DNA from 2 places in the Neobacillus sp. D3-1R genome. Region 2 is predicted to be linked to the other one. Evidence: a T-box and tRNA genes for the amino acid it is inferred to sense, from the RefSeq annotation. Region 2 holds a T-box; the other holds one or more tRNA genes.
The links. The T-box of region 2 lies ahead of serS (serine--tRNA ligase). A T-box ahead of a tRNA ligase gene usually reads a tRNA of that ligase, here a tRNA-Ser.
Positions count from the first base shown of each region.

Region 1: it encodes a tRNA-Ser, which carries the amino acid that the T-box ahead of serS (serine--tRNA ligase) is inferred to sense. The anticodon was not compared.

Region 1 covers NZ_CP197471.1:24,665-31,937, forward strand. Annotated here, with positions in the region: gene ACSBPO_RS00135 (anti-sigma factor antagonist) at 1-7, shown strand, start outside; gene rsbW (anti-sigma B factor RsbW) at 4-477, shown strand; gene sigB (RNA polymerase sigma factor SigB) at 455-1,249, shown strand; gene ACSBPO_RS00150 (PP2C family serine/threonine-protein phosphatase) at 1,246-1,842, shown strand; gene ACSBPO_RS00155 (Tex family protein) at 1,967-4,144, shown strand; gene cmpA (cortex morphogenetic protein CmpA) at 4,195-4,308, opposite strand; gene ACSBPO_RS00165 (SprT family protein) at 4,719-5,192, shown strand; tRNA gene ACSBPO_RS00170 (tRNA-Asn) at 5,379-5,453, shown strand; tRNA gene ACSBPO_RS00175 (tRNA-Ser) at 5,459-5,549, shown strand; tRNA gene ACSBPO_RS00180 (tRNA-Glu) at 5,559-5,630, shown strand; tRNA gene ACSBPO_RS00185 (tRNA-Asp) at 5,839-5,914, shown strand; tRNA gene ACSBPO_RS00190 (tRNA-Gln) at 5,924-5,998, shown strand; tRNA gene ACSBPO_RS00195 (tRNA-Lys) at 6,006-6,081, shown strand; tRNA gene ACSBPO_RS00200 (tRNA-Leu) at 6,116-6,200, shown strand; tRNA gene ACSBPO_RS00205 (tRNA-Leu) at 6,286-6,371, shown strand; tRNA gene ACSBPO_RS00210 (tRNA-Arg) at 6,449-6,525, shown strand; tRNA gene ACSBPO_RS00215 (tRNA-Pro) at 6,532-6,608, shown strand; tRNA gene ACSBPO_RS00220 (tRNA-Gly) at 6,629-6,702, shown strand; rRNA gene ACSBPO_RS00225 (16S ribosomal RNA) at 6,812-7,273, shown strand, end outside.
Region 2 covers NZ_CP197471.1:4,484,146-4,491,418, forward strand. Annotated here, with positions in the region: gene ACSBPO_RS22535 (YaaC family protein) at 1-724, opposite strand, end outside; gene guaB (IMP dehydrogenase) at 842-2,311, shown strand; gene ACSBPO_RS22545 (D-alanyl-D-alanine carboxypeptidase family protein) at 2,687-3,994, shown strand; gene pdxS (pyridoxal 5'-phosphate synthase lyase subunit PdxS) at 4,175-5,059, shown strand; gene pdxT (pyridoxal 5'-phosphate synthase glutaminase subunit PdxT) at 5,072-5,647, shown strand; T-box leader at 5,771-5,986, shown strand; gene serS (serine--tRNA ligase) at 6,039-7,273, shown strand, end outside.

The sequences.
Region 1 (7,273 bases), 190 kb from region 2:
TCAATGAATCAACCATTTGATTATATAGAGATGAAAATCCCTGCTAAACCTGAATACGTTGGGGTGGTTCGTTTAACCTTATCAGGAATCGCGAGTCGGATGGGATTTTCCTATGAAGAGTTGGATGATTTAAAGATAGCAGTCAGTGAAGCATGTACCAATGCGGTTCAGCATGCCTATAAAAATGATGGCCATGGAGAAGTGACGGTAGGTTATGGTCTTTACCAAGATCGGATCGAAATTATGGTTGCGGATAATGGTGATAGCTTCGATTTTGAGCAAGCACGTAAAGGCCTTGGTCCTTATGATCAACATGATTCTGTTGAGTTTTTACGTGAAGGAGGCTTAGGTCTCTACTTAATTGAAACCTTGATGGATGAAGTGAGAATTCATCACAAAGTGGGCGTAACTGTTTTTATGACTAAATACCTTGAAGGAGAGCGGGTGGAGATCGATGCAGAAACCATCTCAACCTAATCACTCTAGTAAGGATTCCGTAAATGAGTTAATCCGCGCCTACCAGTTACAGCAAGATGAAGAAGCTCAAAAACAATTAGTGATGCAATATCAAAACCTTGTGGAAATGCTTGCAAGAAAATATTCGAAAGGTAGATCCTTTCATGAAGATATTTATCAAGTTGGGATGTTAGGACTATTAGGTGCTATCCGAAGGTACGATGATTCATTTGGAAAAAGCTTCGAGGCTTTTGCAGTACCAACGATTATCGGAGAGATAAAAAGATTTTTACGTGATAAAACATGGAGTGTACATGTACCAAGAAGGATTAAAGAATTAGGTCCAAAGATTAAATCAACGGTTGAGGAATTAACAGTTAAACTCCAGCGCTCCCCAAAGGTGTATGAAATAGCAAAGTCGTTAGAGGTATCAGAGGAAGAAGTTTTAGAAGCAATGGAAATGGGGAAAAGCTATCAAGCGTTATCGGTTGACCATTCGATAGAAGCAGATGCGGAAGGTGGAACCGTCACACTCCTAGATATCGTAGGAGACGTAGATCAAGGCTACGAAAGAATCAATCAAAAGCTCGTCTTGGAAAAAGTACTACATGTATTATCAGAACGTGAAAGACAAATTATTCAATATACCTATCTTGATAACCTAAGTCAAAAGGATGCAGGAGATAAATTAGGGATATCTCAGATGCATGTATCCCGTTTACAGAGAAAAGCGATTAAAAAACTAAGAGAAGCTATCTACTCAGATGTTAACAGTACGGAGTGCCTTTCATGACGGAATATCAAAAAAACATCGAAGTCTATGCACACCAGTCAACTAAAGTGGGGAAAACCCAATGTGGAGATGGTTACTTCTTCATCGAAACAGAAGATTATTTCATTTGTGTAGTAGCTGATGGATTGGGTAGCGGTAAATATGCTCATGAGGCTTCATCAGCGGTTACGGAAATCATTGAAAAGAATCACCAAGAAAGTGTAGAAAGTTTAATGAAAGAATGTAATAGAGTTTTATTTGAAAAAAGAGGAGCAGCAGTCTCCATTTTTAAGGTCTATTTTCATTCTCGTGAATTTGTCTATAGCTGTGTAGGAAATATTCGTTTTTATCTTTACACCCCAAATGGACATCTCATTTATCCTTTACCTGTCTCTGGTTATTTATCAGGGAGGCCCCAAGTCTACCATACACAAAGATTTTCATACGAACCGAATTCGAAATTTTTAATCCATTCTGATGGTTTTGTTTATCAAGGAATAAAAAATCTTTTAAAACCCTATTTATCTGTCAAAACCATATCAGATGAGATTGCAAGGAAATTTGGTCAGTCAAACGACGATGCTACGGTCATCGTGGGAAGCTTACTCTCATAAGAGTAGGCTTTTCTTTTTGAGAATTTGGTAAAAATAAACCTTAGAGATTCTGCATTTCTAACGTTTTATATCATGATTTGGTACAATAAGATAAAGAGTGTAAAAAGAGTTGGAGGTTTAAAATTTGGAACAAACCATTGAAAAGAAAGATATATTGTTAAAGCAAATTGCTCAGGAACAAAACTTATCATTAAAGCAGGTTAGAAATGTTATTGAGTTATTGGAAGACGGTAATACAGTTCCGTTTATTGCCCGCTATCGAAAAGAACAAACCGGTGCTTTGGATGAAGTTCAAATACGGGATGTTAGTGAAAGATGGCAATACATACAAAACCTTGAGCAACGAAAAGAAGAAGTATTACGGATTATAACAGAACAAGGAAAATTGACGGACGAACTACAGCAACAAATCAATAAATCAACCAAACTACAGGAAGTAGAAGATCTTTATCGCCCTTACAAACAGAAAAAACGGACAAGAGCCACCATTGCAAAGGAAAAAGGACTAGAACCGCTAGCGGAATGGTTAATGTCTTTTCCGGATAACGGAAGTGTGGAAACGAAAGCTCAAGAGTTCTTATCTTCAGAAAAAGAAGTATCAACGGTTGAGGAAGCTATTGCAGGGGCAAAAGATATTATTGCGGAATGGATTGCGGATGATGCAACAAGCCGAAAATGGATAAGACACGAAACGTATAAAAACGCAATGATTGAAACAAGTATCAAAGATGAGGAGAAAGATGAAAAAAAGATCTTTGAAATGTATTACCAATACGAAGAACCTGTTTCTAAAATTGTACCCCATAGAATTTTAGCTTTAAATCGAGGTGAGAAGGAAGAGGTTTTAAAGGTAGCCGTAAAGCCGCCAGTTGAATCAATCATCACCTTCTTAAATAAAAAATGGATTAAAAATCCTCATGCCATATCCTCACCCCAGGTAACAGAAGCAATTGAGGATAGTTATAAGCGTCTCATTCAATCATCGATTGAAAGAGAAATCCGCAGTGAATTAACAGAAAAAGCGGAAGGACAAGCCATCCATATTTTCTCTGAGAATCTGAGAAATCTATTATTGCAGCCACCTTTAAAAGGGAAGATCGTATTAGGAGTAGACCCTGCTTATCGTACAGGTTGTAAGTTAGCTGTTGTGGATGATACAGGGAAGGTTCTAAAAATCGATGTGATTTATCCGCATCCACCTGTTTCCAAAACAGATATAGCTAAAAAGAAAACATTAGACATTATCAATGAATATAAAGTGGAAATGGTCGCGATTGGTAATGGGACAGCTTCAAGAGAAACAGAGCAATTTATTGCAGAACTTTTAAAAGAAGTAAAACATGAGATTTATTACCTAATTGTCAATGAAGCTGGAGCAAGTGTATATTCTGCCTCTGATTTAGCACGCGAGGAATTCCCACACTTCCAAGTAGAGGAACGAAGTGCAGTCTCAATTGCTCGAAGACTGCAAGATCCATTAGCAGAGCTTGTGAAAATTGATCCAAAATCAGTTGGAGTAGGGCAATATCAGCATGATGTCTCTCAAAAAAAGCTATCTGAATCCTTAACTTTTGTGGTAGAAACAGCTGTTAACCAAGTGGGAGTGAATGTGAATACTGCTTCCTCATCATTACTACAATATGTGGCAGGTTTATCAAAATCAGTGGCCAACAATATTGTGAAGAAGAGAGAAGAAGAAGGGAAATTCGAAAAAAGAGATCAACTTAAGAAAATTCCTCGACTTGGGGCGAAGACATACGAACAAGCAATCGGTTTCTTACGTGTATTAGATGGAAAAGAACCTCTTGATCGAACAGGTATCCATCCTGAAAATTATCAGGTGGTTAAAAATCTATTGAAAAAATACGGCTTTACGACAAAGGACTTAGGTACCGAACAATTAAGAGGAGCATTACAATCGATTCATGTTTCCGAAGTAGCGGCTGAGCTTTCCATAGGGGAACTGACCTTAAAGGATATTATCGATGCTTTAGTAAGACCAGAACGTGATCCACGCGATGAACTACCTGCACCATTATTGAAAAAGGACGTTCTTAAGCTTGAAGATCTTCAGCCTGGTATGGAGTTACAAGGCACTGTTCGAAATGTTGTGGATTTTGGAGCTTTTGTGGATATTGGAGTAAAACAAGATGGTCTTGTTCATATTTCCAAGTTAACAAACAAATTTGTCAAACATCCTTTAGATATCGTTTCAGTAGGAGATATTGTTACCGTTTGGGTAGATTCGATCGATAAACAAAAAGGGCGTGTTTCCTTAACCATGCTCCCTCCAAATAAATAGTCGAATAAAAGAAGAACTGACTCTGGAATAGTAGAGTCAGTTCTTTATCTTTACGAACAGTTCTTTTTTCTATAGAAAAACCAGCATTGATTAAGTAGTTTAATTTGATATCGATTTTTTTCGAAAAATGCCTTTTTCATTTGATTTTGGAACCAAGTAGGCATATAGGAACCTCCTTAACTAAGATGTATATGTTGCAGGAGTTAGTGATTTTAAATATTTTCTAAAATGACTGAGTTTTAGTGTGTAATACCCTATGCTTTATTAAGCCGACAATATTTAAATTTAGCGGACACACGATCCGTTATATTGTGAAAAATGGTTGTTTTTAGAAGATTAGCGGACTATAGTTCCGCTATCGTACTTAAAGAATGCCTTATTACACTGAAATATAGTGAATAACGGAACCTGTGTCCTTTAAACTCGAGAAAATCGTGAATATTGCCGAATTAGCGGAATGTGTGTCCTTTAAATTCCACACTAACGGTTAATATAGTCATGATTTAAAATAAATAGGTATTTATAATATATGCTATAATAGTTTGTCACGTTCTTGTAAAAAGGAGGAAGCGAAATGAATGAACAAGATTTACAATTACTAGTCGAGAAGATTTCTCTAAACTATTTTCAAAAACCATTTCGCCACCAAGCTACCTTTAATTCAAGATTAAAAACAACGGGCGGAAGATACTTATTACATTCGCATAATATTGAATTAAATAAGAGATATTACGAACAATTAGGTTTAGAAGAATTAATCGGAATCATTAAACATGAATTATGTCATTATCACCTTCACTTAGAAAAGAAGGGATATAAACATCAAGATCCTGATTTTAAAAAGTTAATGAAACAAGTGGGTGCTCCGCGATTTTGTAAACAACTTCCGGAAAGACCTAAAACGAATCGAAGCTTAAAGCTTTATGTATATACTTGTTCTGATTGTTCTTTGGTTTTTAAACGTAGGAGAGCTGTTAATATACAAAAATATGTTTGTGGAAAATGTAAAGGAAAGCTAAAAAAGGTATCGGTGTTGACAACCGACTAATCTATTTGTTAGAATCACATTCTGTTGTTTAAAAAACAGCAGTCGTTTTTTGTAGGAGATTAAAAAGGGTTATTTTTACTCCTTGACTTTCCTAGTCGTCATTTTTATAATATAAAGAGTCGACAGGGACAAGTAAGCTTAAACTGTTGTCGATATTTAGAAAAGTAAGAATTACCATATTAATATTCCGCAGTAGCTCAGTGGTAGAGCATTCGGCTGTTAACCGAACGGTCGTAGGTTCGAGTCCTACCTGCGGAGCCATTTTTGGGGAAGTACTCAAGAGGCTGAAGAGGCGCCCCTGCTAAGGGTGTAGGTCGGGTAACCGGCGCGAGGGTTCAAATCCCTCCTTCTCCGCCATTTAATTAAGGCCCATTGGTCAAGCGGTTAAGACACCGCCCTTTCACGGCGGTAACACGGGTTCGAATCCCGTATGGGTCATCCATTTAGCGACTCTATAGTTTACTATTGAGTCGCTATCTATTCTATATTAAAACTTATTCTGGTCCCGTGGTGTAGCGACGAGCGACACTTCAATGGATATGCTCCGAGTTGTCTCGACGCATTTACCTCCTCGAATTAACTCGTAGAGGAAGAGACAGTTAACGATTGCAAACCTAGTGCAGGTTTAAAACTTTAAATTCATTCTGGTCCCGTGGTGTAGCGGTTAACATGCCTGCCTGTCACGCAGGAGATCGCGGGTTCGATTCCCGTCGGGACCGCCATTATTTTGTTGGGCTATAGCCAAGCGGTAAGGCATCGCACTTTGACTGCGACATGCGTAGGTTCAAATCCTGCTAGCCCAGCCATTTAAATGAGCCATTAGCTCAGTCGGTAGAGCATCTGACTTTTAATCAGAGGGTCGAAGGTTCGAGTCCTTCATGGCTCACCAGTTTTTTGTTTAACTAAAAAACTATTTTTTATATGCGGGTGTGGCGGAATTGGCAGACGCACCAGACTTAGGATCTGGCGCCGCAAGGCGTGGGGGTTCGACTCCCTTCACCCGCACCAATAACTTCATTGTTTTTACCAAGTGTTTACACTTGAATAGAATGCGATGATTTGTTATGATTAATGATGTTCTTAATTTATACATGCGGTCGTGGCGGAATGGCAGACGCGCTAGGTTGAGGGCCTAGTGGGGGCAACCCCGTGGAGGTTCAAGTCCTCTCGGCCGCACCAAATAATATAAAATTAAGTGTTGACATTAAAATCTTAAAATGGTATGATGGTTAAGTCGCTTTTTTAAGAACTAATATGCGCCCGTAGCTCAATTGGATAGAGCGTCTGACTACGGATCAGAAGGTTATGGGTTCGACTCCTTTCGGGCGCGCCATAATATCGGGAAGTAGCTCAGCTTGGTAGAGCACTTGGTTTGGGACCAAGGGGTCGCAGGTTCGAATCCTGTCTTCCCGACCAGTAGGACATTAATTAAATATGCGGGTGTAGTTTAATGGTAAAACCTCAGCCTTCCAAGCTGATGTCGTGAGTTCGATTCTCATCACCCGCTCCAAAAATTGCTCTTTGAAAACTAAACAACCAAACATTAACAAAGGTAAGGCTTCTATTATAGAAGTTTTTAAAAAAAGCCAGAGTAAACTTTATGAGCTATATCAAACACTTTATTGGAGAGTTTGATCCTGGCTCAGGACGAACGCTGGCGGCGTGCCTAATACATGCAAGTCGAGCGAATCTTTAGGAGCTTGCTCCTGAAGGTTAGCGGCGGACGGGTGAGTAACACGTGGGCAACCTGCCTGTAAGACTGGGATAACTTCGGGAAACCGGAGCTAATACCGGATAATCCTTTTCCTCACATGAGGGAAAGCTGAAAGACGGTTTCGGCTGTCACTTACAGATGGGCCCGCGGCGCATTAGCTAGTTGGTGAGGTAACGGCTCACCAAGGCGACGATGCGTAGCCGACCTGAGAGGGTGATCGGCCACACTGGGACTGAGACACGGCCCAGACTCCTACGGGAGGCAGCAGTAGGGAATCTTCCGCAATGGACGAAAGTCTGACGGAGCAACGCCGCGTGAACGATGAAGGCCTTCGGGTCGTAAAGTTCTGTTGTTAGGGAAGAACAAG
Region 2 (7,273 bases):
CTTCTTCAAAATGATATCTGAGAGGGATACAATCAATACATTTATGCATATTTATTTTAAAAGCAGTCCCATTTCCCCCCTTTTCAGCTAGTTCAACTGGATAGAGGGATTTTGCCTGATAAAAGTCCTGAAAGCGTGTTTCTGTCATGTGATACTTATCTAAGATTTGATTAGAAAAAAGAATTGTATCCTCCTTTTGACTAACTCTTATAAAAGTTTGTTTGCCTTCCAAAGTAGAGAAAAGATCATTTAACTCCGGTATTTCTTTTAATAACTCTCCCATATTGGCTTTTTCACCTTCCAAATGTTTCATGTGGAACATTTTTTCAGCAATAAAAGGGAAAAGGCCATTCTTTTGTATTTTTACTTCATCTTGAAAAAATTGATATTGCTGTTTTTTACGTTTCCTTGTCGATACACCATGGGCTAAAACAGAGGTATTCTCAGGATAATTGGGTTGTATGGTTAAAATACAAGCTTTTATTAAATGAACAAAGCCATAGAATAATAAAATGGGTTGAATTAAAAGAGGAGATTTTTCTGCTTGGTCGTAATAGGTCTTAGCATGCTCTAGGTAATAAATAAACGGGTAACAATTTTCAAAGCTCTTTTGGTCTCCATTCTCGATTTGTGCTTTGTCGTAACATTTTTTTAGCATTTGCTGAGTATGTTCTGCTGAAAAGAAGATGGAATAATTGGTCCAGTTCTTATATTGGGTATACATAATGATTTCTCCTCAAATAAATTGAATAATACAAATAATAACTTCTTCCTTGACAGTATTTTGTCCAATTGATAACCTACAAATAATATTTTTTTACACTTGGGGAGGATTATTGAAATGTGGGAAAGTAAATTTGCTAAAGAAGGATTAACCTTTGATGATGTTTTATTAGTTCCAGCAAGATCAGAAGTGCTTCCTAGAGATGTAAACCTTCAAGTTGAACTAGCAGAGGGTGTAAAGTTAAACATTCCGTTTATTAGTGCGGGTATGGACACTGTTACACAGGCTGAAATGGCCATTGCGATGGCAAGACAGGGTGGTTTAGGGGTTATTCATAAAAACATGTCCATTGAACAACAAGCGGATCAAGTATTAAAAGTGAAACGTTCCGAAAGTGGCGTTATCACAGATCCTTTTTATTTAACACCCGATCATCAGGTTTATGATGCTGAACATCTTATGGGTAAATATCGAATCTCAGGTGTTCCCATTGTTAACAACGAAGAGGAACAAAAATTAATTGGTATTTTAACGAATCGTGACTTACGATTTATTCAAGATTATTCCATAAAAATTTCAGATGTGATGACAAAAGAAAATTTAGTCACTGCACCAGTTGGAACAAGCTTACAAGAAGCAGAAAAAATTCTTCAAAAACATAAAATTGAAAAATTACCACTTGTTGATGATGAGGGTGTGTTAAAAGGACTTATCACAATAAAGGATATTGAGAAAGTTATTGAGTTCCCTCATTCTGCAAAAGATTCAGTTGGTCGCTTATTAGTAGGTGCTGCGGTTGGGGTGACTGCTGATACAATGAAACGAGTAGAAATGCTTGTAAAGGCACATGTGGATGTTATTGTGGTTGATACGGCACATGGACATTCTAAAGGAGTTCTCGATACAGTTAGAATGATTCGCGAAGCCTACCCTTCTTTAAATATTATTGCAGGAAATGTCGCTACGGCTGAGGCAACTAAAGACTTAATTGACGCAGGTGCTGATATCATAAAAGTAGGAATTGGACCGGGTTCCATTTGTACAACTCGTGTTGTGGCTGGTGTTGGTGTTCCGCAAATTACTGCAGTTTATGATTGTGCAACGGAAGCTAGAAAGCACGGAAAATCTATTATTGCGGATGGCGGAATTAAATATTCTGGTGATGTTGTAAAGGCATTAGCTGCTGGAGGACATGCGGTCATGCTTGGTAGCTTACTTGCAGGGGTAACAGAAAGCCCAGGTGAGACAGAAATTTACCAAGGTAGACGTTTTAAAGTGTATCGTGGTATGGGCTCAGTAGCTGCAATGGAAAAAGGGTCAAAGGATCGATATTTCCAAGAAGATAATAAAAAGTTTGTTCCAGAAGGTATTGAAGGTAGAGTCGCTTATAAAGGACCACTTGCAGACACCATTTACCAGTTAGTTGGCGGTTTACGTTCAGGTATGGGGTATTGTGGGACAAAGGACTTAACTGAATTGAGAGAAAAAGCTCAGTTTGTGAAAATGACAGGTGCGGGATTAAGAGAAAGCCATCCGCATGATGTCCAAATCACTAAAGAAGCACCAAACTATTCATATCAATCATAAAAACAGGGGAGTTGTTTCCCTGTTTTTCTTTTTGTAAAAACTGTTTTCGTATAGATTTTGGTTTTGGTGAAAATCCCAAAAGTCGGACTTTTACAGGCACTCTTAATAAGAGCTCAGCTCTTTTCTTGATTTTTAAAAGATTTTTATCACCCTATATTGAGAAATCTCTCTTTCTTAGTTACAAAGGCAACAAAGTTTTAGAAAAGAGCGTTGTCAAAAAATGTACAGTATGGAATCATCTTTTCTTCATAAGATAGGTCTTGCTATCCTACCTTTTCAATAGGAGATATGTTAAAATAACAAAAGTGTAAATATAAGAGGTGGAGGGGCATAAAGGTGAATAAAAAATACATTAAAAAATATATAGCCAGTTTAATGGCATTTGTTTTGATAGTAGGTCTATTTCAAAATGGAAATATTGTCAAAGCACAAGCTCAACTGGATGTGAAAGCGGACGCTGCAATTTTAGTTGAAGCCTCTACTGGTCGAGTTTTATTTGAAAAAAATGCAGATACGGTTCTTGGTATTGCAAGTATGACCAAGATGATGACGGAGTATTTATTACTAGAAGCCATTAAAGAAGGAAGAGTGAAATGGGAACAGGAATATTCTGTTTCAGAATATGTGTGGAAGGTTTCTCAAGACCGTTCTTTATCCAATGTCCCTCTTCGTCGTGATGGCAAATATAATATTCGTGAGTTATATGAAGCAATGGCTATTTATTCTGCGAATGGCGCAACAATTGCGATAGCTGAAACCATTGCAGGCTCAGAAGCTAATTTTGTTAAGATGATGAATGATAAAGCACAAGAACTTGGATTAGAAAACTATAAATTTGTTAATGCAACAGGATTAAATAATCGTGACCTTAAAGGTTCTCATCCTGAAGGTACTGGAGCAGAAGAAGAGAATGTGATGTCTGCTCGCGCAACTGCTAAGTTAGCTTACCGTTTAATTAAGGATTTCCCGGATGTATTAGCTACTGCAAGTACAACGAAGAAAAAATTCCGTGAAGGTACGGATGATGAAATAAAAATGGATAACTGGAATTGGATGTTACCATCATTAGTTTTTGGTTATGAAGGTGTTGATGGCCTTAAAACAGGTACAACTGATTTTGCCGGTTACTGTTTTACAGGGACGGCAATGCGTGATGGGAAACGTTTTATTACGGTTGTGATGAATGCAAAAAATGCTTCTGGACAAGGAAATTATAAAGCGCGTTTTGATGAAACTAGAAAAATGTTTGACTATGCATTCAGTAATTATTCCATTGAAGAACTCCTTCCTAAAAACGCTAAAATTAAAGGTACAGAAAACCTACCAGTAACAAAAGGAAAAGGAAATAAGGTTAAATTAACAACAAAAGATTCGATCGAAATGGTTATTTTAAATGGTGAAAAGGACCAATATCAACCAGTTGTGGTATTAGATAAAAAGAAATTGAATAAAAATGGTGAATTGACAGCTCCAGTTAAAAAAGGTGATGTCGTTGGTTATGTTACCATTAAAGCAAAAGGTGATAATAAAGTTTCATTCTTATCTGATAAAGCAGATGATCAAATCAAAGTTGTTTTAGTGGCAGCTTCTAGTGTTGAAAAGGCAAATTGGTTTGTTTTAATGATGCGCGGCATTGGTGATTTTTTTGGTGGTTTATGGAAAAGTGCTGCTAATTTATTTTAATAAGTGAAATAAGAAAAAGAGGTTTCCTGTCTTGACAGGAGGCCTTTTTTATTGTTTATTTACCATGAGGGATATGAATAATTCCGAGTGAATTAGTTATCATTCCTTTATTTTTTTGTTATGATGAATTGAATAATAAATTTTTACTTATTAGCAGAAGGTAATATCAAAGGGGGCAACATAATGAAAACAGGTACAGATCGTGTAAAACGTGGAATGGCAGAAATGCAAAAGGGCGGCGTCATTATGGACGTTGTTAATGCTGAGCAAGCAAAAATAGCAGAAGAAGCTGGTGCTGTTGCAGTAATGGCTTTAGAGCGTGTTCCTTCTGATATCAGAGCAGCAGGTGGAGTTTCAAGAATGGCTGACCCACGTATTGTGGAAGAAGTGATGAATGCTGTTTCCATCCCTGTTATGGCAAAAGCCCGTATTGGTCATATCGTGGAAGCTCGTGTCTTAGAAGCATTAGGTGTCGATTACATAGATGAAAGTGAAGTTTTAACACCTGCAGATGAAGAGTTCCATTTATTAAAAAGTGAATATACAGTTCCATTTGTTTGCGGATGCCGTGATTTAGGAGAAGCTGCTCGTCGTATCGGTGAAGGGGCTTCCATGTTACGTACAAAAGGTGAGCCCGGTACTGGAAACATTGTAGAAGCTGTTCGTCATATCCGTAAAGTAAATGCGCAAGTTCGTAAAGTAGTAGCAATGAATGAAGATGAATTAATGACGGAAGCAAAGCTATTAGGTGCACCGTTTGAGTTATTATTAGAAATTAAACGTTTAGGCCGCTTACCAGTTGTTAACTTCGCTGCAGGTGGAGTAGCTACACCTGCGGATGCAGCTCTTATGATGCAGTTAGGTGCAGATGGAGTGTTCGTAGGTTCAGGAATTTTCAAATCAGATAATCCTGCAAAATTTGCGAGAGCTATTGTTGAAGCAACTACTCACTATCAAGATTATAAGTTAATCGCTGAAATTTCAAAGAATCTTGGTGTGGCAATGAAGGGTATTGAAATTTCAACATTATCTCCAAGTGATCGTATGCAGGAACGTGGTTGGTAAGGAGTTTTAATCATGGTTAAAATCGGAGTATTAGCCTTGCAAGGCGCTGTCCGTGAACATGTACGTTCAGTAGAAGCTTGTGGTGAAGAAGCTGTTGTCATTAAATTAAAAGAGCAACTGAAAGAAGTAGATGGCTTGATTCTCCCTGGAGGAGAAAGTACGACAATGAGACGCCTTATCGATAAATATGACTTTATGGATGAACTAAAGGCATTTGCCGCAGCCGGAAAGCCAATGTTCGGTACATGTGCGGGCTTAATTCTTCTTGCAAAGAAATTAGTGGGATATGATGCACCTCATATTGGGGTCATGGATGTAACCGTTGAAAGAAATTCCTTTGGTCGCCAAAGAGAGAGCTTTGAAGCGAGTCTTGCTATTGCTGGCGTCGCTGAAGACTTTGCAGCTGTATTTATCCGAGGGCCACATATTGTGGAAGCTGGTGAAAATGTAGAGGTTCTAGCAAAATACGATGGGCGTATTGTAGCGGCAAGAGAAGGGCAATATTTAGGCTGCTCCTTCCATCCAGAACTCACCGATGACCATCGTATGACTGCTTACTTCATCAACATGGTGAAAGAATCTTTATAAAGAGTGCTATGTTAGGCAGCCTGAAGCACAAATCAACAAGATATTAAATAACATCTAAAAGTAGGCATAATTCAGTTGCAATTTGCTGATAATTATAGTACATTAATAAAAATCTTAAATAGTGTAAAAGCATTGAGAGGAAATAGTACTAAGAAATCGTCCTTTTAGAGAGCTGGTGGTTGGTGCAAACTAGCGGATAGAACTTAGGAATCCATCCTTGAGCAAAGTATTGAAAGCATTTGTGAGTAAATACTTTCGGTGAATAGCCGTTATGAATCTAAGAGGAAAGCATTTTGCTTTCAATTAGGGTGGCAACGCGGGTTAACTCTCGTCCCTGTTTATAGGGGACGGGAGTTTTTTATTTGTCAAAATTTAGAATGGAGGAAGAAAAATGCTAGATATTAAGGTATTAAGAGCCAACTTTGAAGAAGTAAAAAATAAGCTTCAGCATCGTGGTGAGGATTTAACGGATTTAGGAAAGTTTGAAGAATTGGACACGAAACGCCGCGAGCTTATTGTTCAATCTGAGCAACTAAAAAGCAAACGTAATGAGGTTTCAGGACAAGTAGCGGCTTTAAAACGTGATAAGCAGGATGCAGACCAGTTAATTACAGAAATGCGCGAAGTGGGAGATAAGATTAAAGAAATCGATGACGAACTTCGTGGTGTAGAAGAGACGTTAGAGCTATTATTATTAAGCATCCCTAATATTCCTCACGAAAGTGTTCCTGTAGGGGAAACAGAAGATGAAAATGTCGAGATTAGAAAATGGGGAGAAGTGAAAGATTTTGGCTTTGAACCAAAACCACATTGGGATATTGCCGATCAATTAGGTATTCTAGACTTCGAAAAAGCAGGAAAAGTAACGGGAAGCCGTTTTGTTTTTTACAAAGGTTTAGGGGCTCGTTTAGAACGTGCATTAATGAACTTTATGCTCGACCTACATGTTGATGAGCATGGGTATAAGGAAATTCTACCTCCATATATGGTAAACCGTGCGAGTATGACAGGAACTGGGCAATTGCCTAAATTTGAGGAAGATGCGTTTAGAATCGAAAGCGAAGACTATTTCCTTATTCCAACCGCAGAGGTTCCAGTGACGAATATGCACCGAGATGAAATCTTATCTGGTGAAGACTTACCTTTAAGCTATGCTGCTTATAGTGCATGTTTCCGTTCTGAAGCAGGTTCAGCTGGACGTGATACAAGAGGATTAATCCGTCAGCATCAATTTAACAAGGTGGAGCTTGTAAAGTTTGTTAAACCAGAAGATTCATATGAAGAATTGGAAAGGCTAACTGGCCATGCTGAAAAAGTTTTACAATTATTAGGTCTACCGTATCGTGTATTAAGCATGTGTACTGGAGACCTTGGTTTCACAGCTGCAAAGAAGTACGATATTGAGGTTTGGATTCCAAGCTATAACACGTATCGAGAAATTTCTTCTTGCAGTAATTTTGAAGGCTTCCAAGCTCGCCGTGCGAATATTCGTTTCCGTCGTGATCCAAAAGGGAAACCGGAACATGTTCATACGTTAAATGGTTCTGGTCTTGCGATTGGCCGTACAGTAGCTGCCATTTTAGAGAACTATCAACAAGAAGATGGCAGTGTTGTTATTCCTGAAGT